2 regions of the Rothia sp. P13129 genome follow, and region 2 is predicted to be linked to the other one. Evidence: riboswitches for the same ligand, from Rfam matches in the RefSeq annotation. Region 2 holds a riboswitch; the other holds the start of a gene.

Region 1 (27,333 bases), on a different contig from region 2:
CTTCAATACGTTTTTGTAATTCAGCGCCTTTAGCAACACCTGCCAGTTGCATGGGTTCACCGATGGATTCGCCAATGGGCAAACGTGGGTTCAAAGAAGATGAAGGATCTTGGAAGACCATACCAACTTCGCGACGGACCTTAGCAAGCTGAGCACGGGTTGGTTTGGTGATATCTTCACCGTTGACGGTAAGTTTTCCTTCTGCAACGTCCAAGAATCCAACGGTTGCACGACCAATCGTAGATTTGCCGGAGCCTGATTCACCAACAAGACCGACGACTTCTCCAGCATGAACGGTAAGATTTGCGTTAGAAACTGCACGGAACGGTCCAACGCGTCCTTGTTTTGGGTATTCCAAAGAGACGTTCTCAAGGCTGAGGATGACTTCACCGGTAGGTTGAGGAGCGACTTTTTCGAGTACCTCTGTTGCTGGGCGAATCTGTTCGGCGGCGTCGTCGATAGCTTCATTGACGTCGATTTCGTTACCGCCAAGATGTAGCACAGCATCTAAAAGTGCCTGAGTGTATTCATGTTGAGGGTTATTGAACACCTCATGGATTTCGCCTGACTCAACGATGACACCACGACGCATCACAGCAACACGGTCAGCGAGGTCTGCGACAACACCCATATCGTGAGTAATCAAGATAATTGCTGAGTGAAGTTTTTTCTGCAGGTTGCGCATGAGCTGAAGAATTTCTGCTTGGACTGTTACGTCAAGAGCAGTTGTCGGCTCATCTGCAATCAGAAGTTTAGGGTCGGTCGAGAGTGATTGCGCAATCATGGCACGTTGACGCTGACCACCAGACATCTGGTGAGGATAAGAGTTAAATGCTTTGACGGGGTCTGGCATTTCTACCATTTCAAGCATTTTGAGTGCTTCAGCTTTTGCTTCAGCAGGAGAGATGTCCTTGTGAAGACGTAGAGTTTCGACGATTTGGTCGCCGACGGTCATGACAGGGTTCATCGCGGTCATCGGTTCTTGGAAGATGACGGCGATGTCGTTACCGCGAACGCTTAGTAGTTCACCGTTGCTCAGCCCAATGAGTTCACGACCATTGAGTTTAACGGAACCGGTGACTTTGGCATTTTTTGGGAGTAGCCCAATCATGCCCATTGAGGAAACAGATTTACCGGATCCGGATTCACCAACGATGGCGAGTACTTCTCCGGGGTGAACCTCATAGTTGAGGTTCATGGCAGCAGGAACCCATTGTTTATCGACACCGAAGTCTACGGAGAGGTCTCGGACGACGAGGACAGGCTCACTGCCTTGACGTGTTGTAGCTGGCTGTGTAGTCATTGGTACTATCCCAACTGTAAAAAAAATTTATGGTGTTCTAAAGCGGCAGATCAAAAAGATCAGAACGAAAGCTGAATAAGAATGAGAAGATAGCCTGTATGGCTTCACAATATTTGCACCAACCACCGGTAGTTATTCGTTCTAAGATGTCGTACGTTTATCTAGCTATTGCTATTTTTGGTGCGTTGAGCATCTTAGCTGCTTGGACAATGACTGGACGAACAGACCTTTTAGTTCGTTCTATCCTGCCTCTGTTCTTTGCTGTCTATGCTACCTGGTATGTGATGTACTACCCCAAAGTGGTTATCGATGTGGAAGATGTTGTGGTAGTTAATCCCTTTGTGACTCACCGCGTTAACTACTCTTGCCTTATCGATGTTTCTACACGCTATGCGTTGACTCTCGTCACCGCTGAAAAAAGTTACTCTTCCTTTGCCGTAAGTGGTTCTGGAATGGCTCATTCTTTCAAAGCTCATCGTTCGGAGTCACAAGGATTGCCCGCCATTACTCCCCAACAAGACGGGGCGATTCGTCCTAGTGACTTACCTTCGACTCTCTCTGGCGCTACTGCACGTATGATTCGTGGGTATTGGCAAGAGCTTGTCGAAGATGGTGCGCTCGAACAGGTAGAACCTGTAGCTTCTAGCGTTCGTGATACCCGCGGAATCATCATCATGTGTGTTCTTGGGGGTCTCACGCTTATTCAGCTGTTCACTCTGTAATTATCAATTCTCACGCCGTTGGTGGTTAGCTCAGGTGTTTTTATCTGAGCTAACCACGAGGCGTCTAGTTATCTCGTGTTTCTTTACGGATAACTTCTTGGTCGTGTTCACGGGTCTCGTCGTCTGAGAGAGGACCAGAACCTTGGAATCCGCCTGATTGCATTTGCAAGGATTCTCCAGCGATACCCAAACCGTTTTCGGCTGAGTGCGCTACACGCTCTTTAGCTTTGCGTGGGTTGAATTTCTTTTGACGCGGGTCAAAGGCATCGCGTAGGCCGTCGCCGATGAAGTTGATGCACAAAGAAATTGCGAGAATAAACAAGCCGGGGAACCAGAAGAGCCATGGGCGGGTTGCAAAAGCAGTTTGGTTCTCGGAGATAAGGCTACCTAGGGACCAGTCAGGTGCTTTAACGCCGAAGCCCAAGAAGCTCAAAGCGGTTTCGGTCAGAATTGCTGAGGACATCAGCAAGGAGATGTTTACGGTAATAACGCCGACGGTGTTAGGCAGGATGTGTTTGAAGATAATACGAGTATCAGAAGCACCTGCTAGACGTGCAGCATCCACGAACTCACGTTCTCGTAAGGACAGAAACTCTGCACGGACAAGACGGGCAAGAGAGCTCCAGAAGAAGAAGCCGACAACCACGCCTAAGGCGATGATTGCGGTTCGTCCATTGAAGTGGGTTCCTGCAATTTTACCGAGCACTGCGCTGATGAGCAGAAGCGGAATGATAATGATGACGTCGGTAAAGCGCATGATAATGGCTTCAACCCAACCACGATAGTAACCGGCGAGTCCGCCAAGCACTACACCGATAACACCAGCAAGGATGCTAATAATCATCACAACAAGGAAGGTGTTTTGGATGCCGCGCATCGTCATTGCGAAAAGGTCGCGGCCGGTAGCGTCCTGACCGAACCAATGTTCGGAGCTAGGAGCTGCACCATTGACGATAGGGTGCATGTCGGTGTATCCGGTATTCCACCATCCGGGGATTGGTCCGATTCCAAGTGAAGACCAAGAAAGGAGCAAGATACCGATAATGATGATGAGTGAAACGACAGCACCGGTGTTACCGAAGAAGCGTTTACGAACAATTTGTCCCTGAGTTTTTCCCAAGGTTTCGCGCTGGGTGATGTCGATGCTTGCCTCAACTTCGCGTAGTGCTGCAGTTTCGGTTGTCGGTTCTTTACCAGCATTAAAATCAACGTTTTTAGTTGTCATGCTTTCACCCTTACTCGCGGGTCGAGGATTGAGTAGACGAGGTCTGCAATGAGGTTGAAGACAAGCGCCATAATTGCGGTCACGATGAATACGCCCATGACGGGGTTAGGGTCGACTTGAGCAAGACCGTCAAGGAATAGTGTTCCCATACCTTTGAATGCGAAGATACGTTCGGTAATTGCTGCGCCACCGATAATAGAGCCGAAGTCCAAGGCGACGATGGTTGCTAGAGGAATGAGCGCATTCCGGAAAGCGTGCTTCATGACAACGCCACGTTCGGAGACACCTTTAGCACGTGCTGTGCGGATGTAGTCTTGGTTCATGATTTCGAGCATGGATGCACGAGAGTAGCGAGAGTAGCTTGCTAACGAGATGAGCGTTAGTGCAACGGTCGGAAGCAAGATGTGCGTCATGGTGTCAAGGTTAAGAATCCAGAAGTCACCGGTAAGGTTTGCGGTTGACGCATTTGCGGTGGGAATGGGGCGTCCACGGATACGGGAGTTACTGATGTAGTCCGGCCATGCTTGCATGAAGCGGTCTGTGAAGATTAACAGTGCCATGAGGAAAGCGGTTAGTCCGCCTACTCGCATATTTTGTCCGCGGTCGTATCCGCCAGCGACAAAGCCGAATCCGACACCGAGCAAGGTAAAGCACACGGCGATGATGAAGACCATCAAGAATGTTGCTTGGTTGAGAAGTGTCTGAAGCGGGAAGTAAACGATAAGTCCTAGTGCTACTGCTGCAATACCGCTATAGAGGGCACGGCGGTTTCTAATGCCGGAGACAAGAATTGTCATAACGTATGCGCAGAGTAGTCCAAGTACTGCTAGGAATGGAATGCCTAGTCCGGGGTGCAAGAACCAGTCGGTTACGGAGACGAAGAAAATGATGCCGAAGGTCAGCACGGCACCGAAGACGCCGAGGCTGATACGTGTTTTGAGTTTTCCGTAGGAGGCTGAGTACCAGAAGAGTCCGGCAACGAGAGAGATGAGCAGGTTGCTCATCAAAGATACTTGCGGGTCGGCAAGGAAGTCGTTGAAGCCAATCGCGAGGATTTCTTTGAGTAGTACTGCAATCCAGAAAGATGGCAAGGAGAAGAACAGGAAGCTTGCAAAGGTAATGGTGTAGTCAAGTCCTGAGTACTGGCGTAATGCTGAAACGATACCTAGGCTGATACCGATAAGAATTGCTAGGACGGTGGCAGCAAGAACCAAAATTAGTGTTTGGTAGATAGCGTTTGAGAGTAACTGTGTAACGGGCGTACCCGAGAGGTTTGTTCCGAAGTCACATTGTCCGATAAGGCACTTGGAGACGCCAGTAATCCATAGAACGTAACGGACAGGAATTGGCTTATCGAGGTTCAGCGCTTCAGTACGCTGAGCGATAAGAAGGTCTTTGTTAGGGCTGTTACTGGTACGTAGCTCTGCCAAAGGATCGCCAGACAGAGCGGTGAGTGTAAAGACTAGAAAGGAAGCGGCAAGTAGGATAAAGACCGCTGTTATTAGTCTCCTCACGGTATAGGTCAACATGATGATTCCTGAAGGGGTGAGTCAATGTGGGGAGAGTTTAAACGCACGGCGTGGATGCCCAAAAAGATGAGCATCCACGCCGCCGTTGGCGTATAGCACTCAGTGCTGAGCGCTATACAAGGAACGCTGCACCTGGGATAGTTGTGCTTTTATTACTTGATATCCCAGTCAACGATGTTCCAGGTTGCAGGGTACTGACCTGGTTTAGGATCGATACCTGAAATGGACTTGTTGTAAGCAACAAGGCTTGGGCTCTGGAAGAGAGGTAGGCCGTAGCCGTCTTTGAAGAGCTCGCCGTCAGCTTGGATGAGAACCTTCTGGATCTCTGCGTTATCGACGGTGCTCATCACTTTCTTAGCGTCTTCGTCAACGGTTGCGTTGGAGTAACCGGTGAAGTTAGATCCGCCGTCGGTTGCGAAGATCTGTCCGAGGGATTCGTGGCCTACGCCAGGGGAAACCCAACCGAAGATAGAAGCGTCGTAGTAGCCTTCTGGGCCCTTAGAAAGTTCGCTAGCCCACTGCTCAGAGCCAAGAGATTCAACCTTGAAGCCTGCCTTACCAGCTGCTTCTTTAATCATCTGGAAGGTATTTTCGCGGTTGCTGTTCTTGTTGTTGTAAAGAATCTTCACGGTAGGTGTTGCACCGTTGAGAAGTTCTTTAGCCTTAGCAATGTTTGCTTCAGGGTCGGTAGTGGGGTATTCGCTGGAGTTGTTCTGCTTAACAGCTTCTTCGTATGCTTTGCCCTGAGATACAACGAATAGTTCGGAGTTAAGAACTACTGCGTCTGGCTGCATAGGCTTGATGAGCTTGTCAACAACGTCCTGACGAGGGATGGTGAGCAAGAATGCTTTACGAACGTTCTCGTCTTTGAAGACATCAGAGTGGAAGTTCAAGTCGAGGTGATCGTAGGAGAGGTCTGGAGCAACGTGAGTTTCTGCGTTGTCCAAAGCCTTAGCCTGAGAGACAGTATCAATAGATGCCTGCGGAGTGATAACGTCCACGTCACCGTTCTTCAATGCCTGAATCTGAGCTGCAGCATCGGGAAGAATCTTGAGGGTAATTTCGGAGATAGCAGGCTTCTTAGGACCTTGGTAGTTTTCGTTTGCTACGAGGGTAACAGACTGGTTTTCGACAACAGCGTCAAGCTTGTATGGGCCGTTGCATACAATGAGGTCTTCGCTTGGCATGGTGGTGGTGTTGAAGCCGGTGTTCCATGCGTCTGCGATTTTACGTAGGTCTGCGTTCTCTTCACCGGGCTTAGCGTTCTTGATAACCTCTACGAGCTTATCTTCGTCCATGCCTGCGAGTTTAGCTACAACGTGAGCGGGGGTAGCGACTATGTCGTATGCAACCTCCCAGTCAGCAAATTTCTGTGGGTAGGTGAAGGTAATGGTCTTTCCGTTGTCAGAAAGAACGGGAACACCAGCATTGCCTAGACCAGCGGTGTCGCCAGCATAGGAGAAGTAGGTGAGGTCTTTTTCGGAGTCATCGAAGTGTCCGGAAAGAACAGCCCATGCCAAGAGGAGGTCGCCTTCACCGATTTCGTTACCGTCAGACCACTTCATGTCGTCTTTAACGGTGTACTTAACTTCCATGCCGTCGCCTTTATCGGATTCCTCATAGGTTCCGAACCAGTCGTTATGTACAACCTCAAGCTTATTGTTGATGGAGTAGAAACCGGAGGTGGTCATGTTAGCAATCATGCCGTTGGTGTCGACGTTACCGTCAGCAGAATTGCTATTGAGGGAGCTGAAGGTGTTCACGATTGCCATTGAGACAGATTTTGAACCCTTATCCCCGGAAGATGAGCTTGCGTTGTTTCCGGTGCTTGCACAAGAGGATAGTGCAAGAGCGGATACGGCTGCAAAGCCGATGATGGAGGATCTACGTGAAATGCGCATTCCTTCTCCTTTTTCAATATGAGATGTTGTGTGCGACTACCAGAGCTCATCGTAGATGAACGACAGGCAACCTAAGTGACTGGAAACACATGTAAGTTTCATTGTAAACAAAACTTAACCAGTTGTACATGAAGATACCCTAAAACGAATCTTTATTCATATGATGAGAAAAAGCTAAATAAAGGTAAAATTTTTATTACCAAACACAAGCAACCCTCTTTAACCCTAAATAATCAAACCAATAAATATCACTTGACTAGGTTTTATATGGGTTACATCAATAATTAGTTATTTTCTTCGTAAAAGATTTATGTTCTTTTTAAGTGCCGTTTAACACCCTCTCCAAGCCCAAAAAATAATATGGAATTAACATACAAACAGGCGTGGTGTACACATAGTGGACACTTAAAACACAGAAGCCGGCGAGGAAACACCCCACCGGCTTCATACAGCAAACCTTACATCTTATTACGATAATCAGCAGTTTCGCCACTAGCCTCAGCACGCACAGCACAAAGATTATGCGCAATCAGCTCCTCAGGATTCACCGGACGTCCACCCGCCGAATGAGGAGTAATCACCAAATTCTTCGTACCCCATAGAGGAGAATCCGAAGGCAAAGGCTCTTGCTTCACCACATCAACCGCAGCACCAGCAATAGCACCGCTCTCCAACGCCGCAATCAACGCATCCTCATCAACAGTGACACCGCGACCAACATTCACCACAAATGCACGAGAAGGCAACAACGCCAAACGCTGTTCGTTCAACGCATTCTCCGTCTCAGCAGCAGCCGGAAGAATCATCACCAAAATATCAGTCTGAGGCAAGTACTGTTCAATATCATCAACAGCAATCACGGGGAAACCAGCTCGTTCACCAGCAGAACGCGCCACACCCTGCACCTGAGCACCAAAGGCCTGAAATAAGCGGGCTGTGCTCTGACCGATAGATCCAAAACCCCAAATCAAAACACGAGCGCCCAAAAGAGTTGTGACTTTATCCGCAGGATGAAGCTCCTGAGGACCACCTAACTCCCCCGCCCAACGAGAATTATCTTGCTCCTCAGAAAGCAACGGCAAGAAACGCACAAAATTTAATGTCAAAGCCAGCGCATGCTCAGCAACGGTCAAAGAATGCAAGCCAATACCAGAACAGATAACCGCTTCATCACGGAAACCAGCTGCACGAGCCTGGTCAGGCCCAGCAAGAAGAGCCTGAACCAACTTCACCTGAGATAAATTCTTCGCTGCATCTTGCAACTGTTCATTAGTATTACCCCAGCTAATCATGACATCGGCATCATAGTGCTCTGCAGGTAAAAGCTCAGTAGGGTCATAAGAAACTAGCGTATCTTCTGCCTGAAGACCAAGCTTCTGAGCGTCCAAAGGAATAATAGTAGGAGCAAGGATTTTCATATCAAATCTTCCATATCACGAGAACATTAAACATGCCCTAAGGCACTCTTCTTAGATTATGTCCTAGAGCACACAGAATAAAAATATCAACACCCAAATTACGACAAATACATCCACCCAACACACATACCCTCGAAGAAATATAAGAAAATACACTCTTCTCCTCTGAAAAACTTTCTATAAAATAAATCTCGTGGACCCTCTTAACATCTTTGGACTAGCCCATCTACCTACGTGGTTAGCGTTAACACTCTTCATCCTCGATATCACCTTGCGTATTATCGCAATCTGTTGGCTACCCTATAACCGCAAACCCGTGGTTGCTCTCGGCTGGCTCATGGCAATATTCCTCGTCCCATATATCGGGTTTGTTGCCTTCTTGCTCTTTGGATCTTCCCGACTACCACGACACCGAAGAATCCGACAACGCACCATCAACGACATGATGAAAGAGATACTCGCATCCAAAAATGCTGATGAAGAATCCCGTTCCGTCCTCGGATCCCATGGAGAACTCCCTGAACCAGCACGAGTAGCAGCGAACCTCAACTACAAGCTCGGAGCGCTCCCCCTCGTCGGTGGCAACACTTTCACACTCATCAAAGATAACCACCAAGCTATCCGACAGATGACAGAAGAAATCAACCGGGCAGAACGATACGTACACTTCGAGTTTTATATTGCCGCCTACGACAACACCACCAAACCGCTATGGGATGCGCTTCTTGCAGCACACCAACGCGGAGTACTGGTCAAAATCATGATCGACCATTGGGGCTCTCGAAAATACCCCAATTGGAAAAAACTCTGCAAACTCCTTGATGACTCCGGAATCAACTGGCAGCTCATGTTGCCCTTGAAACCATTCCAAGGTAAATGGCAACGACCAGACCTGCGTAACCACCGCAAAATCGTCATTGTTGACGGTCGTATCGCATTCTCCGGCTCACAAAACGCTATCGACCGTTCCTACAATCTACCTGCCAACCTCAAAAAAGGACTCGTCTGGCAAGACCTTACATTCTCATGCACAGGACCCGTTGTTGAAGAACTTAACGCCGTCTTCATCTCAGACTGGTACTCCGAAACACGAGAACTACCACTGAACGAAATCGAAACAGCTATTCCCCGTGTGCACAGCGGAATGTTGGCACAAATTGTTCCATCGGGCCCCGGATTCGAAACGGAAAACAATCTACGCCTCATCAACTACCTCATTTACAATGCAGAACGACGCATCGTCGTCTGCTCCCCCTACTTCGTCCCAGAAGAAACACTCTTACAAGCACTCACCAACGCAGCACTATCAAAAATTGATGTCACCCTCATCGTCTGCGAAAAAGGAGACCAGTTCCTACCCAACATGGCTCAACGCTCCTACTACGAGAAACTTCTCCATGCCGGAGTCACCATCAAACAATACCCCGGGCCAACCGTATTGCACTCAAAATACATGTTTGTAGACGACCACCTCACGTTCATCGGCTCATCCAACATGGATCCGCGCTCATTTGCGCTCAACCTCGAAGTATCCACCTTCATCGTTGATACAGGAATGGTTAAAGAGTTAGAAAGTATCTCTGAAGAATACATCTCTCAATGCAAAACCCTCCGATACGACGAATGGGTTGCCCGCCCCAACCGTATCAAGGTCGTAGAAAATATCTGTAGGCTCTGGTCATCGCTCCTTTAAAAGATGAGGGTTCTCTCTGATATACCCCTTACACCAAAGAGAACCCTCACACGGCGAATCATGAGCAGAAGAAAAACTCTTATAAACGCTCTGCCTGATTCTGAGCCAAGCTCAAAAACTGACGGGCAGGAGTGTCAGCAGCGTTAGGACCACCAGCAAAAGCGCCACGATATGCTGCCGCAGGATGACGCTCATTCACACGTGTATGCCCCACACCAAAAAGATTCTCACGCAATGTATGCCCCTCATACTCCGTACGATACCGGCCCCGCTTTTGAAGCTCAGGAACAACAAACTCCACAAAATCCTCAAAAGAACCAGGCGAAACATGGTACGCAAGGTTAATACCGTCTAAATCACCCTCATCAATCCAGCGTTCCAACTCATCAGCAACAGTCTGAGCAGAACCAATAATCACATCGCCCATACCACCAATAGCGCAATGACGAGCAATATCAGCACGAGTCCACTTCTTCGTCTGAGACTGCAAAGTAAAAGGCGTCAAAAAGGATTGGATGGACTCCGTCTTGACATACTCAAGAATCTCGTCCTCATCAAATAGTGAAAGATCAACACCAGACCAGCCACCAACAATTCCTTGAGAAGACTCTATATCCACATATTTCACATAATCCTGATACTTCTGCTGTGCCTTCTCGTCAGTTTCATCAACTACCACCGAAAGCATGGCAAGAATCTTCACGTCATCACGACGGCGTCCGGAACGCTCAGCCTCATCACGGATACGAGAGGTCACATGCCTGGTCAAATCTGGACGTAAAGCAGAAATGAAAATCGCTTCGGCATGTTTTCCAGAAAAAGCCTGACCGCGAGAAGACGCACCAGCCTGAAAAATTACGGGAGTACGCTGAACAGACGGCTCGGTCAAAGAAATTCCAGGAACTTGAAAATACTTGCCTTGATGCAAAATAGGATGAATTTTCTCAGGATCTGCAAAAATTCCGCGCTGACGGTCACGTAGCACCGCTCCGTCTTCCCAAGAGCCTTCCCATAACTTATAACAGACGTCGAGAAATTCGTCAGCAATTTCGTATCGTTCATCATGCTCAATCTGACCGGCAAGCCCCTGATTCTCTGCCGCAGATTGAAGATAAGAAGTCACCACGTTAAAACCAACACGACCACCCGTTAAATGATCTAACGTTGCATAAGAACGAGCCAAAGTATAAGGCTGGTTATAGGTCACGGCAGCTGTCACTCCAAAACCAAGATGTTCCGTGACCGCTGCCATCGCCGAAATCTGTAAGAACGGATCACCTACCGGCACCTGTGCACCATCACGAAGTACGGGTGCAACAGAATCCTTATATACGTCGTATACGCCCACCACATCAGCGATAAAGACCGCGTCAAAAAGCCCTTTTTCGCATACTTGAGCTAAATCTGTCCAATATTTAATGGTGTTATATTCATCGGCTCGCGAGCGCGGATGACGCCATAATCCGAAGCTTTGGTGGCTTGTTGTGGTCATATCAAACGCGTTGACAACGATACGTTTTTTAGAAGAAGACGGTGTCGTAGTGGGTTGTTCTGTCGTGGCGGTATGAGTTGCCATAAGTTTTTCCTTTGCGTTCTTAGAGGAGAGGGCACTCCTCTATGAGGCGTGGCATATTGAGAACCATATTTTTCGGTGTTGATATGCCCGACGCATAGGCGCCGTATTTGCCGTTGTGATTATTTTGAGCCGGATCTTCATCTGGGGCACCCCGCTACGGGAAGAGGGTTGCCGTCCAACAAGCCAGAGCTTGACGTTGGAACTCGTGATCGCTGGGTTTAGCTTATAAAAAGTTCTTCTTGGCACCCAAGAGCTTCAGTGTTTATTGCGGTGGGTGACGTTCGCTAAGGAATATGACTCTATGCAACGTGATGTGTTCATCTGCTGGCAATGGAAAGTAACGTCTAGATGAATGTGTACGGAAGGTATTACGGTAGAACTCGTCTAAACCATCCAGAGCGACTGAGAGACCTGGCTCTAAGACGTCGCAGCAACCTCGCTTATGCGGTGGTGCTAATGCCAGAAACGATGGGAGTATCTATGTCGTATTGTTCGTCTTTTTCTTATTCAGACCCTCGAAATCAGGTGCAGAATCCGGCAGATGTTTCGGATCAAGAACGTATTGATTTTTGGGCAAGGCAGGCTCGAGAACGTCTTAGTTGGGGGAAGCTATGGGATGAGGATAAAACGCATGAGTTTATTCCTCCTCGTTTGGTAGACGTTCGTGAAGATGGTGTTCAAGAATTTTCTGTTCCAACGATTAAGTGGTTTGAGGGTGGTCAGCTCAACGTTGCCTATAACTGTGTGGATAGGCATGTAGAGCAAGGTTTTGGCGATAAGGTTGCGCTTTTCTTTGAGGGTGAACCTGGTGATCGTGAAGCTATCACTTATGCTCAGTTGCAACGCCGTGTGGCTCAGGCGGCACATGGTTTAGAGCGTTTGGGTGTGGTTAAGGGTGATCGTGTTGTTGTTTATTTGCCGGTGATTCCTGAAACTATTATTTTTGCTCTTGCCTGTGCGCGTATTGGGGCGATTCATTCTCTTGTTTTTGGCGGTTTTTCGGCGGAGGCTTTGAAGTTTCGGGTAGAGGATACTGGTGCCAAGGTATTAATTACAACTGATGGTCAGAATCGTCGGGGTAAGGTTGTTCCGGTCAAGTCGATAGCGGATGAGGCGTGTTCGTCTGAGAATAATATTGAGCATGTGGTGGTGGTGAACCGTACCTCAGCTACCGAGCAGGAAAGACAGCGTGTTCCGTGGTGTTTGGGGCGAGATGTTTGGTTTCACGATTTGATTGAGGGTGTTCCAGATACGCATGATTATTCATTGCATGATGCTGAAGATCCGTTATTTATTATTTATACGTCGGGGACAACGGGCCGACCTAAGGGTCTTGTTCATACTATGGGCGGGTATTTGACGCAGACGGCGTATTCTCATGCGTTACTTTATGATTTGTTGCCTGATGTTGTTGATGCTGATGGTGTGCTTCGTCCTGATGAGTTAGCTACTTGTAATGATCGGCAAAAAGTTGCGGATACTGTTCATTGGTGCACAGCCGATTTGGCGTGGGTGACAGCTCATACTTATGAGATATATGGGCCGTTGGTCAATGGCGTGAGTCAAGTAATTTTTGAAGGTACACCTGATACTCCTACTTTTGAACGGCATTTTGAAGTGATTGAACGCTATGGTGTCACAAACTATTACACGGCACCAACGTTGATTCGTTCGTTGATGGGGGCTTTCCCGCATGGCCCAGAGTCGGGAAAGTATGATTTTTCGTCGGTTCGTCTTTTGGGTTCTGTGGGTGAGTCGATTAATCCACAAGCTTGGTATTGGTTACGTGAGCATATTGGTTCTGGTCGTGCTTCCTTTATTGATACGTGGTGGCAGTCTGAGACGGGTTCAACGATCTGTTCTCCTCGCCCGCATGATCCTCAGTTTGCGCCTGAGGGAACTTTTGAGCAGGGTACTCCAGGTATAGCTGTCAAACCAGGTTCTGCTACTCGTGCTATTCCGGGGGTTTCTGTGCGTGTTGTTGATGAGCGCGGTGAGCCGGTTCAGACGGGGGCTCAAGGGTTCATTGTGGTTGATAAAGTGGGCCCTTCGATGGCTCGTACTGTGTGGAAAAATCCTCAGCGTTATCTTGATTCTTATTGGAGACATTATGGGGAGCGTGGCTGGTTTTTAGCTGGAGATGGCGCAAAGCAAGATGAGGACGGGGATATTTATATTCTGGGCAGGATTGATGATGTTATTAATATTTCGGGTCATCGTCTTTCGACAATTGAAATTGAGTCAGCTTTAGTGCGTCATGAGGCTGTGGTTGAGGCTGGTGTTTGTCCTATTGAGGATGAGTTGACGGGGCATCAAGCAGTAGCTTTTGTGACGCTTAGTGATGAGGGTAAGGCGTGGTCTTCTTCTGAGCTACGTGAGGTATTGGAGTTGCATATTCGTTCTGAGATTGGACCTATTGCAAAGCCTAAAGATGTGGTGGCGGTTGCTGAGATTCCTAAGACTCGTTCAGGGAAGATTACTCGTCGTTTGTTGTCTCAGTTGTATGAGGGGAAACCTCTAGGAGATACGTCGTCTTTGCAAAATGATGAGGTGTTGCGGGATATCGCTCAGGTTTTGGCGTGCTCATAAGACTGGGTAAAAAATTCGTGGTTATTTTAGGGTACGTATTCACTCAATAACATCACACTATTGTTTCCTTATTATTCGTATGGTTAGAATCTTGCATAGTAGGACATCTACGAAAGGTACTATCATGGAAAATATCCTTACTATCCGCTTTGAAGATGATGCTATTGCGTATAAGGCGCTATCTGAGCTTCGTTCTAATGCCCCAACGTACCGCGTTTTAGTGGGTGGAGTTGTTGTTGTAGAGAACGGAAAAGTTACAGCCAAAGACGGTTTTAACTATGATTCTTCTGTTCAAAGCAACTGGGCTTTCGGCGGAATTATTGGTGCCGCTATCGGTATGTGGGGTGGCCCAATTGGGCTTCTCCTTTACGGTGGTGCTGGAGCATTAGCAGGCTCCATGATTGATTCCACTGGTGCGGTTAAGGAAGCAAGACTATTTGATAAAGTCACTCGTTCTCTAGCAGTGGATGGAACAGTACTTGTTCTTCTGGCTCAAGAATCAGATGATCTTCTTGATAAATATCTGCAAGGTCTTGGCGCGGTAGATGTTCAGCGAGATAGTGTTGCTGAAGTTCAGGCCTCTATTTTGCAGGCGGAGAAGGCTCGTAAAGAGCTTGAGAAACAAGCTCAGAAAGAACTTCACGAGCAGAAGCGTGAAGAGTTCCGCCAGAAAGCTCACGAGAAGCATGAAGAGGTTAAAGAGAAATTCCATCATTTCTTCTCTCATACTTCTCATGACAAAGATTCTGCTAAGAGTAGCGAATAATCCTCAATAATTTTGATGATAGAAGAGGGCGGCTTACCATACGTGGTGAGTCGCCTTCTCGCCGTATACCACCTGTACTGGTGGTCTGTACATGCTGTAGCATGTATCGGTATTTATTGAAGTCATTCTATCGATATGAAACATCAGAAAGAGGCATGCGTATGCAGGTATGGGATCCAAGCGTGCTCTTTAGAGTGGTCGATGTAGCAGCAGTTGTTGCTAATGGTTTGCTCGGTGGCGCAGTTGCTCGCGCATTCCGTTTTGATGTTGTAGGTTTTATCCTCTTAGCGGTGCTCTCTGGTATGGGTGGAGGGCTAATCCGTGATGTTCTTCTTAATACTGGGTTACCCGTTGCATTGACTGATTCTGCGTATTGGGCTGGTGCCCTCATCTCAGCATTGTTGGCGTACTGTATCGATTTGGGGAGTCGTTGGGCTAACCGTGTTTTAGTTGTTGTGGATTTTCTGGGTATGGGTTGTTGGGCCGCTACAGGAACTATTAAATCTTTAGGCATTGGGCTTCATTGGCTTCCGGCTATTGCCCTCGGTGTGGTGACCGCGGTGGGCGGTGGTGTATTGCGAGATATGATGGTCAACCGTGTTCCAGCTATCTTGGGAGGTAATTCTCTCTATGCGACAGTAGCGGTTGTTGGCGCGGCAGAGACTGCTCTATGTACGACACTTTTTTCTTCTCCTAATATTGGGATGGGAATATCAATTATTTCGTGTCTAGTGTTTGGTCTTCTTGCGCACACGAGGCGTTGGCAGTTGCCGGAGCCTGTCAAACTTTCTGTTCCTCGACCACGTTTCAGACGTAAAAAACCTGAGACTCACACGATTGCTGGTGAAGGCTGGACACCGGGGAATCCTCTTACCGAGAATTTAGAAGTTATTCCGATGAGTCAGGTCAAAAGAACATCACACAAGTAATGACATACCTGTTTTTAACGGTGATACGTGTAGAACCCCGCAGCTAGTCTGCGGGGTTCTACATAGGGTTGAGGTGTTGTGGATGGTAAGAGGTTTTAGCCGTCAATATCCCTAAATTTTGTAGGTGACGACGTTACTCAAAGCGAGCGCTCCGCCGTGTGCGGCATCTTGATAACGCCCAAAATGAACATAAGGCCCACGGTAGGAGGTGTCGGCGATGGGTGTAGAACGTGCCCCCGCAACATCAATAATGATGTTTGATGGTCGGACGATAATTTTGCCGCGAATATCTTCACCGGCAACAAAAGGTTTACGAGGGCGTAGCGTGACCAGTGGCGTCAAGTCTGATGATCCAGCGTCAACACGTAGTAATTGAACCACGTCTCCTGAGAGGTACGAGCCGTTTTCGTCCATGACAGATGCACCGGGGCGGATAGCTAGAACGTATCCGCCGCCACGGGGGTTGGTGGTGTCGAATTTTGCGGCGATACCAAAGGCTGAATCGTCTTCTCGCCCGAAGGCAAGATAACCGTATTGCCAGGTGGTGGTGGGGAGTGCGTCTTTCCACTGCATTGTGAAGTTGATGACGTAACTATCAGCGGTGGATGTGCGGTGAGCTAATGGGCCTAGAAGGATAGAGTCATCATAGGCTTGTTGATGGACGAGTTCACCGTTTTCCCAGCAGGGTAGGTTCACAACGTCTTGTTGTCCAGCCGGTAGCATGCCGTGTAGTCGTCGGCCTTGTTCTAGGGCAAGGTTGGGGCTTGTGGTTCTTCCGCTGAGCCAGAAGGGGTCTGGCGACATGAATCCGCGAACACCTAGGGACGCAAAATGTTCTTGTACCCAACGACGGTGAGTTTCCCAGACGATAACGGGTTTTCCGAGGTTGATAATTTGTGATATTTTTTCGTCGCTCATGGAGTCTTCGGTACGTCCGATGACGGTTTCGAAGAAGGGCACTCCCAGCATGTCGACGTTATCTGATGATGCTAATTGTGCGATGTCTTCGAAAGAATCGTGTGCGTCGAAGTAGCACCATGTGGTGAACCCTGCTTCTTTTGCGTACCGAATGAAGCCGTTGTCGCCGTCGAATCCGCCTTTGCCGTTGCGAAACATTTTAATGACGACTTGGTCTTGCATCCCGCGGGCAGTTAGGAGTTCTAGTAACTTGGGTTGTCCGGCAGAGTCTTTTGCTTCGATGAAGAGAACAGCGGAGCCGCCTACGGATTGGTAGGGGCCACCAGCTTCGGTGGCGAGGATGACACCGAGGGCTTCTTCGAGGGTGGTGATGTGCACGAGGGGTGTGTTAGGTCCGAGGAAGTCTCTCATATCGATGAGGGGGCGTTTGACTTCGGCGAGGGTACTGGTGCTGACGTACCCTGTTTTTTCGGTGGTGGTGCGGCGTAGTGCGTTGTCGTGCATACAGACGAGTTCTCCATCGGCGGTGGTACGCACTGATATTTCTACAGCTTGAGCGCCTTTGAGGATGGCTTGTTGATAGGCGTAGGCGCTGTGTTCAGGGTTGACGTCTCCTGCCCCACGGTGGGCTATGACGAATTGTTCTTGTGAGAGGAACTGTTCAACGAGTGTGGGTTGTGGTTGTTCTTCTGCGGTGTGGTTCTGTTCTTCTGCGTAGGCTGTTGTTGTGGCTGCGCTGAGTCCGAGTGTTGTGGTGGCTCCGGCTACCCAGCGGAGTGCGGTTCGACGGGATAAGCCATGAGAATGTTGTGGTATCGACATGGAGACTTTCTAAAATATGGGGTTATAGGGCCCTTAGATATAAGGGTAGTGTGGTCAGTTAGTTTTTACCAGATACGGTATCTGGAAAGATTATTCTCTCAGATAATGGTCTTGATGAGTTTTATCTCGTGATGTTTTTCTAGTTCAGGTTTTTCCCTGATTACGGTAAGGATTCTTTTGAGAAAAACACAGAGTTACGTTTTTGATTCTCAAAACTTTTTTATTTTACCAATGGTTTCCAAAGAAAAATTTTCAGTTTTAGAGTTCATCATGAAAGCTGTCAAAACTGAAATCACGATAATACATCGTAGATACTTCAGACAACACTCTGCAAAAAAGTTTCACTATTTTAAAAATCTTTATTTTTGAGCTGACCTGCGACGTCATTGATTTAAAGTTCAATTAATAATGATATTCGTCATCGTGTCGAGATACTCTAGAGAACAATTACCGTATAATCTCTAACGTCAAATATTTAAATATTTGCGACCGCTTCTTGCGGTAATCATCTGTGGACATACCACGTATGAGAATCATGATAAGAATTATTCTCAGAGGTTTTCTTGGGGAAGAGAATCGGTAGTTCACATCTACGCAGGAAGGTGCTGACGTACTTTGGGGAAGGTCATGTCAGCATCTTCCATCGCGTAAGAAACAACAAGCATAAAAGACTCATGCTCCTCAACGCAAGAAGGAACATGAGTCTTTTATGTATCTCAAGAAAACTATGCCATTATGTGACGGCGTGAACTGACCACACCAGTATTAAAACCGGCAAGATGCAGACCCCCATGAAAACGGGCATGCTCAATTTTGATACACCGGTCCATCACCACATGCAATCCAGCCTGCTGGGCAATCTCGGCGGCTTCTTCATTCCACAAACCTAATTGCATCCACACGGTTTGAGCGCCGACCGCAATCGCTTCACGCACCACATCAGGAAGATCCTCATGGCGGCGAAAAATATCAACAATATCAGGAGCTTCAGGCAAATCCGCCAAAGTAGCATACACTTTCTGCCCTAACACCTGTTTCCCTTTCTGCGCCAACAGGGGGTTCACAAAAAAGAGCTGGTAATCGGCAGAAGACTGCAAATACGTTGCCACAAAATATGATGAGCGTGAAACTTTATCGCTCATACCAACAATCGCGATACTACGGCTACGACGAAGAATCCCTAAACGTTGCACAGCAGATGGCGCTTGCCATGTACGTTTCGTCAACATTAACGCACCTCCTGAGCAGAGTTACCCTGTGATAATGATTCTTGGGCTTGCAGAATCTTTGCTCCATGATGGTCTTTACCCGTTGCGGCGCTCAACGCCTGATCTAAGTCCCATACAATGTCGTCAAGATCTTCTAACCCCACAGAAATACGAATCAAATCCTCCCCTACCCCAGCAGCGTCAAGTTGCTCCGCGCTGAGCTGCTGATGAGTTGTTGATGCAGGATGCAATACAAGAGTTTTTGCATCACCAATATTCGCTAAATGTGAAGCTAACTGAAGATTCTCAATAAAGCGCGCACCAACTTCACGAGCAGATTCTCCAACGCCTGCAACAACACCAAAGGAAAACACAGACCCAACCCCTAAAGGCAGAAGTTTCTGTGCCCTCTCATAATGAGGGTGCTCAGGAAGGCCAGCATAATTGATATAGCGAATACGGGCGTCTTCATCAAGCCATTGAACAAGACCCTGAGTATTCTCAAGGTGCGCATCCATCCGCTGAGCTAAAGTTTCAACGCCTTGAAGCAAGTTAAATGCTGATTGAGGACTTAGAGAAGGACCAAAATCGCGTAATTGTTCTGAGCGTAGTTTCGTCAAGAATCCATATTCACCGAAGTTGCCCCACCATGAGATGTTGTTATAAGAGGGAATGGGTTCTGTCATTGTAGGAAATTTTCCATTAGCCCAATTGAAACGGCCAGATTCCACCACAATACCGCCCAAAGTTGTACCGTGGCCACCAAGAAATTTCGTCATTGAGTGAATCACAATATCGGCACCATGTTCTAGTGGACGAATCAGATACGGCGTCGATAACGTTGCATCCACCACTAAAGGAATGTCATGAGAGTGTGCAACATCAGCAAGGCCTTCAAGGTCAGCTATTTCTCCAGAAGGATTAGCAACAATTTCTGTATAAACAGCTTTCGTCTCGGGACGAATCGCCCTCTTAAAATCTTCGGGGTCTGTGCCTGACACAAAAGTCGTATCAATACCGAATCTTCGTAAAGAGACATCAAGCTGAGTAATCGTCCCACCATATAGTTGGGATGAGGCAACAATATGGTCTCCGCTTTGGCAAAGAGCCGCAAAGGTAATGAACTCGGCTGCCATTCCAGAAGCTGTTGCAACAGCGCCAATACCACCCTCAAGCGAAGCGATACGTTCTTCTAAAGCAGCAACAGTAGGGTTTCCAAGACGTGAATAGATATTGCCGTATTTTTGGAGAGAAAAAAGGTTGGCGGCATCTTGTGCATCATCAAAAACAAAAGAGCTTGTCTGGTAAATCGGTACGGCACGTGCCCCGTGAATCGCGTCAGGGGTAGCTCCGGCGTGGAGGGCGCGAGTGCGAAAACCAAAGATGTGTTCAGCCACGGTATCTCCTCAAATGATGTAGTACTGACGGGTCAACCCGTCACAAAACGTACCCCTATCTTGGCTGATACACATCAGCAATGCACCATCGTGACGGCACATTGCTGATATTGCGTTTTATTGAGTTTTTATCATCAAAAGTTACATGATGACCGCCCGCTGGCACATCTTTTAGATGTGGTAGTCGGCAGTGTCATAAATATTTAAGAACTTTTGGATACGCTCCGAGCTTGAGTTGAAGAACCCAGACGGGGCGCCCTCATACACTATTTCTCCTTGGTCTAAGAAGATAATACGATCTGCAACTTTCTGTGCAAACGCCATATTATGCGTCACCACTACCAGAGAGCGGTTTTCTCGCGCCAAAGCAATCAGGACTCTAATCACTTCGGCTTCTAGTTCAGGGTCTAAGGCACTTGTTGGCTCATCAAAAAGTAGATAATCCGGGCTGACAGCTAAAGCACGCGCAATAGCTACACGTTGTTGTTGACCTCCCGAGAGATGATCAGGGTAAGCGTCAGCACGGTGCTTCATCCCCACTTTTTCCAATAGCTCATAGGCAAGAGCTTCAGCTTTTTCAGCGGTCATCGTGCCGTTGAGTACGGGGGCTAACGCCACATTTTTGAGTGCCGTGTAATGAGCAAAAAGGTTGAATTGTTGAAAGACCATCGCAGAGTGTGAACGAATCCGGCGGATATCTTCTACCTCAAGGTTTTCATTCAGGCTAACCGTATCAGAACCGATTGTTAGCGTTCCTTCTTCTGGTGTTTCAAGAAGATTCAAACAGCGTAGCAACGTTGATTTACCAGAACCAGAAGGACCTAGGATGACGGTAGTTTCACCATCATGCACATCGAAAGAGAGGTTTTTGAGGATGGTCTGTTCCCCGAAACTTTTTGAGATGTTTTTGACACTAAGCATGGGAACTCCTAATGTACCGGCTACTACGTTTTTCGAGGACTCTTTGCACCGCAGAAAGAGCGGTAAAAATAATGAGGTATATCAGTGCAACCTCAACATACATTGCTAAGGGTTCAAAGGTTCGCGCCGCTACTTGTTTTCCTGCTTGGAAAAGATCAATCAAAGAGATGGTTGAAACAAGTGAAGTACCTTTCACCAAGTCAATGAGGTCATTACCTAATGGCGGTAAAGCAATACGTGTAGCTTGAGGAATAACAACATGTCGTAATGTTTGTTGACGTGTGAAGTTCAGCGTTTGTGCTGCTTCAAATTGCCCACGTGGAATAGATGCCACCGCTGCTCTAAATGTTTCTGCAACATAGGCGCCAGTATTTAGGCTTAAAGCGACGATGGCTGCCGTCCACGGGTCAAAAGTGATTCCTATTTTAGGTAGACCATAGAAGATGAGGAACAGCTGAACAAGCAGCGGTGTCCCTCGAAAGAACCATACGTATCCTCGTGACATCCATTGGAGAAGGAAGAAGCGATGTGTTCTTAGGGCGGTTGCCACCAACCCAATAAGCAGTGCAAGAATGAAGGAAACAACTGCTAATGGGATGGTGACTTGAATGGTTGCGATGAGTAGTTGAGGTAAGGATTCTGTCCAGAGATTTAAAAATTGGTCCATAATTTATGAGTTTTTAGGGGTAAGGTCTATACCCACGTATTTTTCGTAGATGGCTTTGATGTCGCCATTGGTCAGGTGACGTTCTAAGGAGTCGTCAATAGCTTTTTTGAGTTCTGGCTGGTCCTTAGGCATGAGAATTGCAGCTTCTGAGGTTCCGCCGAGTTGCCCGTCAAGAAGTCGAATAGGCGCTTCGGGGTGCTGTTGTTTGTAGATTTGGAAGGTGACAGCATCATTACCGCAGCAATCTACACGTCCGGAGAGGACTTGTTCGATAGCCTCATCAAAGCCGGTAACGGTGACGATTTGCGCTCCGGCAGCTTCTAGGAGTGTACGGAAGTTTGAGGTCTCAGATGAGGCTGCGGTATGCCCTGGAATGTCAGAGATGTTGCGTAGTTCTGAGGAGTCAAGAACAGCTACTTTGCCTTCTGAACGAACATAGGTGGTAGAAAAGTCGTATTTTTTCTGTCGTTCTTCTGTTGGGGAAACATTGTTGATGACGATGTCGTAGCGGTCTGCATCTACTCCTGCGATGAGCGAGTCCCAGAGTGATTCAACATATTCTGCTTTAACACCTAGGTCTTGGGCGATGAGGTCTCCGATTTCTTTTTCCATGCCGACGAGGTTTCCGGATTCATCGTGGTAATTCCAGGGGCGGTAGGTTCCTTCCATACCGATGCGGATAGTGCCTCGTTCTTTAATCTGTTCCAGACGGTTGGTTTTTTGTGCCGGTTGGGAGGATGAGCATGCGGAGAGTAGTCCGGCTAGGCTGAGGGCTCCGGTCAGGGCAATGGCAGAGCGTCTGTTCAAGGTGGTTTTCATGGGGTATTCCTCACGGTGTTGTTGATTTTTATATGGGATAGAAATTTTAGGATGCGTTGAGTGCTGTGGTGAAGTCTTCGAGCAGGTCTTCGTAATCTTCGATTCCTACGGCTACTCGGATAAGCCGTGGGTGCACTCCAAACATGTCAAGGTGTTCTTGGGTGTAAGCGCCTTGAGTCATTGTTGCAGGTAGACATACAAGAGATTCAATACCGCCAAGGCTTACAGCAAAGCTGAAGATATTGAGGGCTTCAATGAATTTTTGTATATCGTGTCCTTCTGCAAGGATGAAGGAGAACACTGCGCCTTGACCTTGTGCTTGTTGAGATTGAATACTTGCTTCTTCTGCACTTGCTGAGCCGGGGTAGAGGACGCGCTCTACGGCGGGGTGTTTTTCTATTGCTTGAATCAGGCGTTGGGCGTTGTCTTGTTGGCGGTCTAGGCGTAGTCCGAGAGTTTTAACGTTTTGGAGTAGACGGTATGAGTCTGTTGGTGGAAGTATTCCACCAAGAATGAGTTGCGCTTTGTGAAGTTCTTCAGCTAGCTCAGGGTTATTGGTCGAGGCGACTCCACCGAGGAGGTCAGCGTGCCCAGCAAGATATTTTGTGGCTGATTGTACGGTGATATCGGCACCGAGTTCGAGGGGGCGTTGCAAGTAGGGGGTAAGAAAGGTGTTGTCTACGACGACGATGGCGTTGTTTCGGTGTGCAATCTCGCTAATGCGTGCAATGTCGCTGACTTTGAGGGTGGGGTTGGTAGGTGTTTCGAGGAACACCATGGTGACATTGTCTGAGAAGTCTGCGTCAGAGAGGGTGGAGAAGTCTGCGATAAATTTGACGTGTGCTCCGCGTTTGGGAAGCTCTATAGTGGCGAAGCGATAATTTCCGCCGTAGCTGGGCATTCCCATGAGGAGTGTTTCGCCGTTGCGTACGAGTCCTAGTGCCGCTGAGCTTGCTCCCATTCCGGAAGAGTAGACATAGCTGTATTGTGCGTTTTCAAGCTGTGCCAGTGTGGTTTCTACGGCGGTTCTGGTGGGGTTTGAGCCGCGCTGATATTCGTATTCTCCCGGTGTTCCGTCACTAGGCTGTATGAAGGTGGAGGCCAGATAGATAGGAGGAACTATGGCGTTTTTTTCAAGGTCATGTACAGCATGTATTGCTCGTGTGGTAAACCCTGCCATGTTTTCTCCTGAGGTGTAGGCGTGCGTTATCTTTGTGAGAACTAGCCTATATCCTCAGCAGTCAAATTGACGAGTTTTTATGACGCAATTGTTACGAAAGTAATTTATCCTAGTCACAAGCGTTTTTATAGATGATAAAAAATATTCCCTCAAAGGTATTTATTTTCTTTTCCTTCAATTAGCGCCAGAAACGGTTCCGCGCATGAATAAAAGACGGGCGAATCTGAACCCATGAAGGACATTCCAAACGCACAGCCCTATCGCACTCAGTCAATGCCACAATAATTGACTCACACCGCTGATTGAACGCGTTCACATTCCCCTTAGCAACCACCTGCCCCGGAAAATGGCGGTGCATTTTTGATACAGAATCCGAAGACTCTTGAAAACGATGACCAGAATGCCCAGGAATATGTCTCACCACAACACGTCGATCACGAATCGCCTCAGTAAGTTTTGTCATCTCAGCAACCACTAAAGCGTCTTGAACACCCTCGTTAACCCAATTCTCAAAAGACCAACGATTATGAGCAAGCCGCAGAACAAACGTCAACGCACCCACTGAATCAGTGTGAATAACGAGCTGTCGTCCAGGGTGATAGAAAATATTAAATGCCGCCAACATAGCAGACAGCTCACCAGTCATAATATTTATCGCATCATAGTGCAAGTGAAAATAAAACCCTTCCTCACTGACACCACCAATACCCATGCGCCCACCACGAGAATATTGTTTGTTATTCGTTGAACGAAAAGAACAGTCCGTAAAAACCTCATACACAGGCAAATCTTCTACCGGACGTTTCTGTTGATCTTTCTCTTTTTCTGCATGAGCTAACTCAGTAGCACATTGAAGATGCTCATCCACAATTTTTCGATCATCGTCACTGGTCAAACGGATATGCAACTCCCCCAAAGAATATGGATCTTGAGGGTTTAATAATTTATCAATAGGACGATACTGCATAATGGTACGCAAGGTTGGAAACTGTTGAAAAAGAAGCTTCACATAGTACGGGTGAGCAGTTACCGTCACCAGATTGTTCTTATATAAATCAGGAATATGTTCCCAACATTTAAGAATGACTCGGCCAATCATACGAACATGCGCATCAGAGCACGGTTCTAGAAGTGAATGAGAACAAGAATCCGTAATCGGCTCAACCTCAATCATTTCGCGGTCACCGTTCTCACGGGAGACAAACATGAGACATGATAGCCCCGTATAACATCGCCCTTTTTCCTGTACCGATTCCATCAAAACCGCAATAACAGCCACCCCTATATCCATAAACCCTTCTGGATACGAGGATGTATAGTCTGGTGCTTCCCATGTAAGCGTAGTTTTTTTAATATGTGCTGGCGATATTTTCATCTTCTCCACCTCCTCAAATTGGAATGTTCCATCATTAAATATCTGGCCTAATACCATCAATAGGGCCCGTTAGATCCTCTTCGTCATGTTCTGATGACGCTTGCTTGGACTTTTACTGATAAAACACTACGCAGGTGTCCGAAAAATTACTCAAGATTTAAGGTGGGTACCAGCAGATACACTCTCACTATTGAGATTTCTCATCAGGTGGTTGAGTCATCACGCTATCGTCATGTGCTGTTACCATCTACACCTAGCTGCGTCATGTCTATCAGCTATTTCCTCAGCACTGCGCGTGTACTCACAACAGGCGCGTACGCACGATGAAGACCTAAAAAACTGCGAAAAGAACGTCGCATAAACTGCTCTTATGAAAATCTAGAGCAGCAACTTGTACCTTAGATACGACAGAGTATATAACCATATTTCTACCCCTAACGTTCTTTCAAAACAGTTATCCCATATATATCTTTTATATCTTTTCTATGTGAACGAATCAACACTTTTTCTCTCCAAGGGCAAAAAGACAGAACATCCTCAGACAGCTATCATGGAATGTCCCACGTGCTGATACACCCCTCGTCATCAGCCTCAAGCGGTGATAGGTTGATACCCCACACACAAGGAACCAAAACACCCATATACCTAAGGAGCATCATGATCGGCGTGTACGCACAAGCAATCATCAAAACCCGCTATGCCCAAGAATTTGAAAAAATAGCACAGCACCTTGTTGACAAAGCTCAAAAAGAACAAGGTATGGTCAGCTATAACTTTGGGTCGCTCACCACCGACGAACAACCAGCAGAACACCGCGAATACGCGTTTATCGAACGTTGGGAATCCATCGAAGACCTCGAAACTCATATGGATACTGAGCACTTCAAAAAAGCTGACCAACAATGCCAGCACCTTCTTGCATCTCCCATGCAAATTACTATCTATGAGCTTCCCACAGCGTCCTAACTACTGTTAGGCTCTAAATACACCACATAATATGAGCCACATCCCAACCATTCTCATGTTAGGAGCAAAACCATGATTGGTGTTTTTGCCAAAGTATCCATCAAAGCAGAATCTATCGAAGCCTTCGAAAAATCTGCACAAGCCCTCGTAGAAGCAACACGCTCCAACGATAACGGACTCGTCAGCTACGATTTTGGAACTCTCTCAGAAGAAGGCACCGAAGGCGAATACGCATTCATCGAACGCTGGGAATCTCATGACGCACTCAAAGAGCACATGGGCAAAGAACACTTCACCACCGCTGTTGGTCAGTGGGAAGAATATCTCGCAGAGCCCCTACAGGTCAGCGTTTACGACTTCTAAAAGCTCAACACTCATCTGTCCCTTTCAACGATGAAAGAACAGAGAGTAAGGGTGGGGTGGCACAGATATTATGTCTGTGCCACCCCACCCCTTTATGTTGAGCTAAAAATATTTTTTAGACAGAAGTCTCGTCACTATACTCCGGCGGAAGAATACGCACACCACCCTTATCAGCAGAAGCAGCCATCATGCCATAGGCGCGAAGCGCCTTTGATACGCGACGCTCTCGCAGTTTTGAAGGCTTCCACGGAACAGCACCCTTGCGAGCGCGACGCTGTTCAAGAACCTCGTCCGAAAGATTAACACGCAAAATGCGACGAGAAACGTCAATCTCAATTTCGTCGCCTGTTTCCACTAGCCCAATCGCTCCACCTGCTGCAGCTTCAGGAGAAACATGTCCGATAGAGATACCCGATGTGCCGCCAGAGAATCTTCCGTCTGTGATAAGGGCACAGGTTTTTCCTAATCCAAGACCTTTAAGATACGAGGTGGGGTAGAGCATTTCTTGCATACCGGGGCCGCCCTTAGGGCCTTCATATTGAATGACCACGATATCGCCGGCTTGAACATTCTTTGAAAGAATTTCTCGTACTGCTTCATCCTGAGATTCAACGACAAAGGCTCTACCAATAAAGTGGAAAAGTTCTTCATCAATGCCAGCAGATTTGATAATGGCTCCATCTTGGGCGATATTGCCACGTAGTACAGCAAGTCCACCGTCTTTGGTGTACGCGTGTTCAACAGAGCGAATACACCCGTTCTGCGCATCGTACTCGAGAGATTCGTATTGATTTGCGGTAGAAAATGCTACTGTTGTGCGGACGCCACCAGGTGCAGCTTTGAAAAGTTCTTGCGCTTGTTCACTTGCTTTTCCTGAACGAATATCCCATGTGTTAAGCCATTGTTCTAGAGAGTCAGAATGAACAGAATGAACATCGGTGTTCAGTAGCCCAGCACGATAGAGCTCACCTAAGAGAGCAGGAATTCCTCCAGCACGGTGAACATGCTCAATATGGTATTTGGTGGAGTTTGGGGCTACTTTTGCT
Region 2 (3,667 bases):
ACGCCACGCAGTGTAACGGCCTGAACCGCCACCGTGCCCACCATCCATCTCAATCTTCAACAGGGGAGTAGCCGAATCAGCAGAGATACTCTCACGTAGCTGAGCTACCCACTTAGCCGGCTCAACATATAACACACGAGTATCGTTAAAACTCGTCACTGCAACAATCGGTGGATACTTGACGTGACGGATATTCTCGTATGGAGAATAAGACTTCATATACTCGTATACTTCGGCATCCTCAATAGGGTTACCCCATTCCTCCCACTCCAAAGCAGACAACGGAAGATCTGGATCAAGAATAGTCGTCAACGCATCCACAAACGGAACACCTGCGATAGCAGCACAATACTTCTCGGGAGCAAGATTCAGAACCGCACCAATGAGCAAACCACCAGCAGAAGCACCAGAAATAGCAATCTTCTTCTGATCAACCCACGGGCGTTGCCCTAAGAACTCCGTAACATCAACAAAATCAGTAAAAGTATTCTTCTTCTGAAGTTTCTTACCATCTTGATACCACTGGCGTCCCATCTCGCCACCACCACGAATATGCGCCACCACATAAATCACGCCACGATCTAGAAGCGACAACCTCGCTATAGAGAAATAAGGATCTATCGACACCTCATAGGAACCATAACCATACTGGAACACGGGATGCTGCTGAGACAAATCAAGATCAGCACGATGAATAACAGAAATAGGAATCATCGCACCATCACGGGCAGGTGCCCACATGCGATACGCCTGATAATCCTCAGCATGATAATCGCCTAATACGGGGGTCTCACGGCGAAGAATAAGCTCCTGAGTACGCGGAAAATAGTCATAAATTCGAGGGGGAGTCACCCACGACGTGTACGAAATACGAATGACCGGCGAATCAATAGAAACATGAGAAACACCAGTCGTATAAATTTCCTCCACAAAACCGGTCGGCTCACTAAAAACAACCCCCGCATTCGACTGCGAACGCAACAAGGCGCGCAAACGGTCTAAATCGGCAAGAAAAACTCGTACCGTCGTATTCTCACGAGCCGTCACCACAAGATGAGTTGACGAAAAATCAAACCCCTCAATACGCACCTCAGAACGATGAGGCATAACTTTAAGCCATAACTGACGGTACTGCTCAAAAGGCTGAGACGTTGGATAAGGGGCAAGCACAATTTCTGAGTTAAGAGCGTCAGCATCATGCATGATGAGAACATAAGGCACACCATCAATACGAATAGGCTCAACACCGTATTGCACACGATGCTTCTTACCAATAACCAACAAAGGCTCAGCCGACATATCTTGAAGCGGAACTAAACGAACCTCCGAAAACTCAGAAGAAAATGACGTAATAACGATATGAGTCCGGTCAGCAGAAAGAGCGCTGCTAAGCCACATCGCATTGTCATGCTCGGTGAAAAGAACACAATCTTCTTCCCCCGCACCAATACAGTGAGCCCGTATCTCATATGGGCGCCATGACTCATCGACAAGAGAATAAATAAGGGTTGATGCATCAGGAGTCAAATATGCGCCACTAAAAATGCCGGGCAAAGTCTCCTCTGAAAGAGTCAATGTCTCTAAATCTAAGAAATACTGGGTATAGCGTTCATCGCCAGAATCATCAACACCAAAGCTCAACAAAGAACCATCTAACGAAGGCGAAAAAGACCCAAGAGAAAAGAACGGCAACTCTCGTGCAAACTCATTACAATCAAGAATGACCTGCTCTTGATCAAGAGGAACACCCGCCTGAACCTGCGGAGGAGAAAACATCTCCACCTCACCACCGTCTACCAAAGCAGGCACACGACAAAATACAGGGTACTGTTCACCCTCAATCGTCCGCGAAAAATACCACCAATCTCCATGGCGAGAAGGAACAGAAAGATCCGTCTCTAAGGTACGCTCCTTAATCTCCTGAAAAATACTTTCACGAAGTGCTTGCTGTGACTGAGTGGACTGCTCTGTATAAGCATTTTCTGTATTGAGGTACTCCACCACCTCAGAATCGTCCTTAGCACGAAGCCACTCATAATGGTCAATAAACGTATCGCCATGATGAACACGTGAAGACTCCACACGCTTCGTAACAGGTGCTTGAGACATGAAATGTACCTCCGAAAAGAAAAATAGATAATGCGCCCTTAAAACAACGCGACATGAGAACTATTCTAAAGACAAAATATGACGAAACAAGACAAACTACCGCATGAGAACGTAAAGAAGAAGAAACGGCTCGACCCACAACAAACCACTCAGATACGATAACAATACGGTCAAGAGCGCTAATACCAAGACTCAGCTTATTAGCCGGCAACCCTCCACTCGCGGCGGGGTGCCACTGAGACAGACCCGGCACCAGAAAAACACTCTTAGACGGTGCAAGCGCGGGAGCAGTACGCACTACCTCCTCAACATAAGAGCCTGCACACCAAACAGGCAACACACTAGAGGAAACAACAGTGCAGATACAGCCCCAATCTACTACAACAATAGTTATTGGAGCATCTATGAGTACCCCAACAACACTCACTTACCAACACCACACAACCATCGAGACACTACCCCTAGAATCAGGGCACACACTACCCAACGCAACTATCGCCTACGAAACATGGGGAAACCTCAACAAACACAAAGACAACGCCGTGCTCATCTTACATGCCCTAACAGGAGACACCCACGTCGCCCACAACGAACACAACACTACTTACGGCTGGTGGGAAGAGCTCGTTGGAGCAGGAAAAACCATCGACACAAACACCTACTTTGTCGTAGCACCGAATATTCTCGGAGGCTGTAACGGAAGCACCGGAGCACACAGCACACACCCACACAAACAACCCCCACAACCATGGGGGTCATCCTTCCCAAGACTCACCGTACGAGACACCGTACACGCCGAAAAACATCTAGCAGAAGCACTCGGCATCACACAATGGGCACATGTTATAGGAGGATCCCTCGGAGGAGCACGAGCCTTAGAATGGGCCATCACCTACCCCGAAAACGTACGTCACTGCGCCGTCATCGCCTCCGGCGCATACACCACCGCAGAACAACTAGCCTGGGCACAAGCACAAAACCTTGCTATCCGCAGCGACCAACACTTCTACGGAGGCGACTACTACGATAAACAACCTCCCAGCCAAGGACTAGGGATAGCTCGACGCATCGCACATATCACCTACCGAACCTCAGAAGAACTCCACACCCGATTCGGACGCACACAACAAACACAAAACAGTACACAATACAGCGTGGAATCATATATGGACTACCACGCGCATAAACTCGTGCAACGTTTTGACGCAAATAGCTACCTCAGCATTAACGAAATACTCATGAGCCACGACATCACCCGAAATCGTGGAACATTACACCAAACACTGCAACGAAGCCAATGCACATGGACCATCGCCTACGTGCACAATGACAGACTCTTCTACCCAGAACAATCACATGAACTAGCCCGCGCCTTGCCCCAACCGGTACAAGCACAAGCTATCTACTCTCCAGCTGGACACGACGGATTCCTCCTAGAAACAAAACAACTACAAAAAATCCTAGAACCAGCTCTAAAACAAGGCAGAAAAACCCACTAACAACACGAAAAAGAAACAAACCCGGCATCGCCCCCGTTCACCTCACAATGAGCTACTGA

Evidence for each region. A riboswitch is a leader RNA that binds a small molecule or an ion and turns the genes downstream of it on or off. The one in region 2 is predicted to bind S-adenosylmethionine.
Region 1: linked by a shared signal. The riboswitch ahead of ACN081_RS04835 (LLM class flavin-dependent oxidoreductase) and the one ahead of metX (homoserine O-acetyltransferase MetX) in region 2 are both predicted to bind S-adenosylmethionine.

The regions. Positions count from the first base shown of each region.
Region 1 is NZ_JBLXYA010000005.1:31,971-59,303, forward strand. It holds gene ACN081_RS04800 (ABC transporter ATP-binding protein) at 1-1,303, opposite strand, end outside; gene ACN081_RS04805 (hypothetical protein) at 1,402-2,025, shown strand; gene ACN081_RS04810 (ABC transporter permease) at 2,090-3,250, opposite strand; gene ACN081_RS04815 (ABC transporter permease) at 3,247-4,779, opposite strand; gene ACN081_RS04820 (ABC transporter family substrate-binding protein) at 4,932-6,680, opposite strand; gene ACN081_RS04825 (phosphoglycerate dehydrogenase) at 7,139-8,098, opposite strand; gene cls (cardiolipin synthase) at 8,292-9,791, shown strand; gene ACN081_RS04835 (LLM class flavin-dependent oxidoreductase) at 9,871-11,367, opposite strand; SAM riboswitch class IV at 11,466-11,578, opposite strand; SAM riboswitch class I at 11,754-11,842, shown strand; gene ACN081_RS04840 (AMP-binding protein) at 11,848-13,956, shown strand; gene ACN081_RS04845 (hypothetical protein) at 14,081-14,722, shown strand; gene ACN081_RS04850 (trimeric intracellular cation channel family protein) at 14,884-15,651, shown strand; gene ACN081_RS04855 (glycerophosphodiester phosphodiesterase) at 15,763-17,391, opposite strand; gene ACN081_RS04860 (CoA-binding protein) at 18,117-18,620, opposite strand; gene ACN081_RS04865 (O-acetylhomoserine aminocarboxypropyltransferase/cysteine synthase family protein) at 18,620-19,996, opposite strand; gene ACN081_RS04870 (amino acid ABC transporter ATP-binding protein) at 20,168-20,917, opposite strand; gene ACN081_RS04875 (amino acid ABC transporter permease) at 20,910-21,584, opposite strand; gene ACN081_RS04880 (transporter substrate-binding domain-containing protein) at 21,588-22,403, opposite strand; gene ACN081_RS04885 (trans-sulfuration enzyme family protein) at 22,450-23,583, opposite strand; gene ACN081_RS04890 (RNase H family protein) at 23,762-24,958, opposite strand; gene ACN081_RS04895 (putative quinol monooxygenase) at 25,616-25,924, shown strand; gene ACN081_RS04900 (putative quinol monooxygenase) at 25,997-26,287, shown strand; gene ilvD (dihydroxy-acid dehydratase) at 26,403-27,333, opposite strand, start outside.
Region 2 is NZ_JBLXYA010000007.1:132-3,798, forward strand. It holds gene ACN081_RS05790 (S9 family peptidase) at 1-2,109, opposite strand, end outside; SAM riboswitch class IV at 2,278-2,397, shown strand; gene metX (homoserine O-acetyltransferase MetX) at 2,514-3,608, shown strand.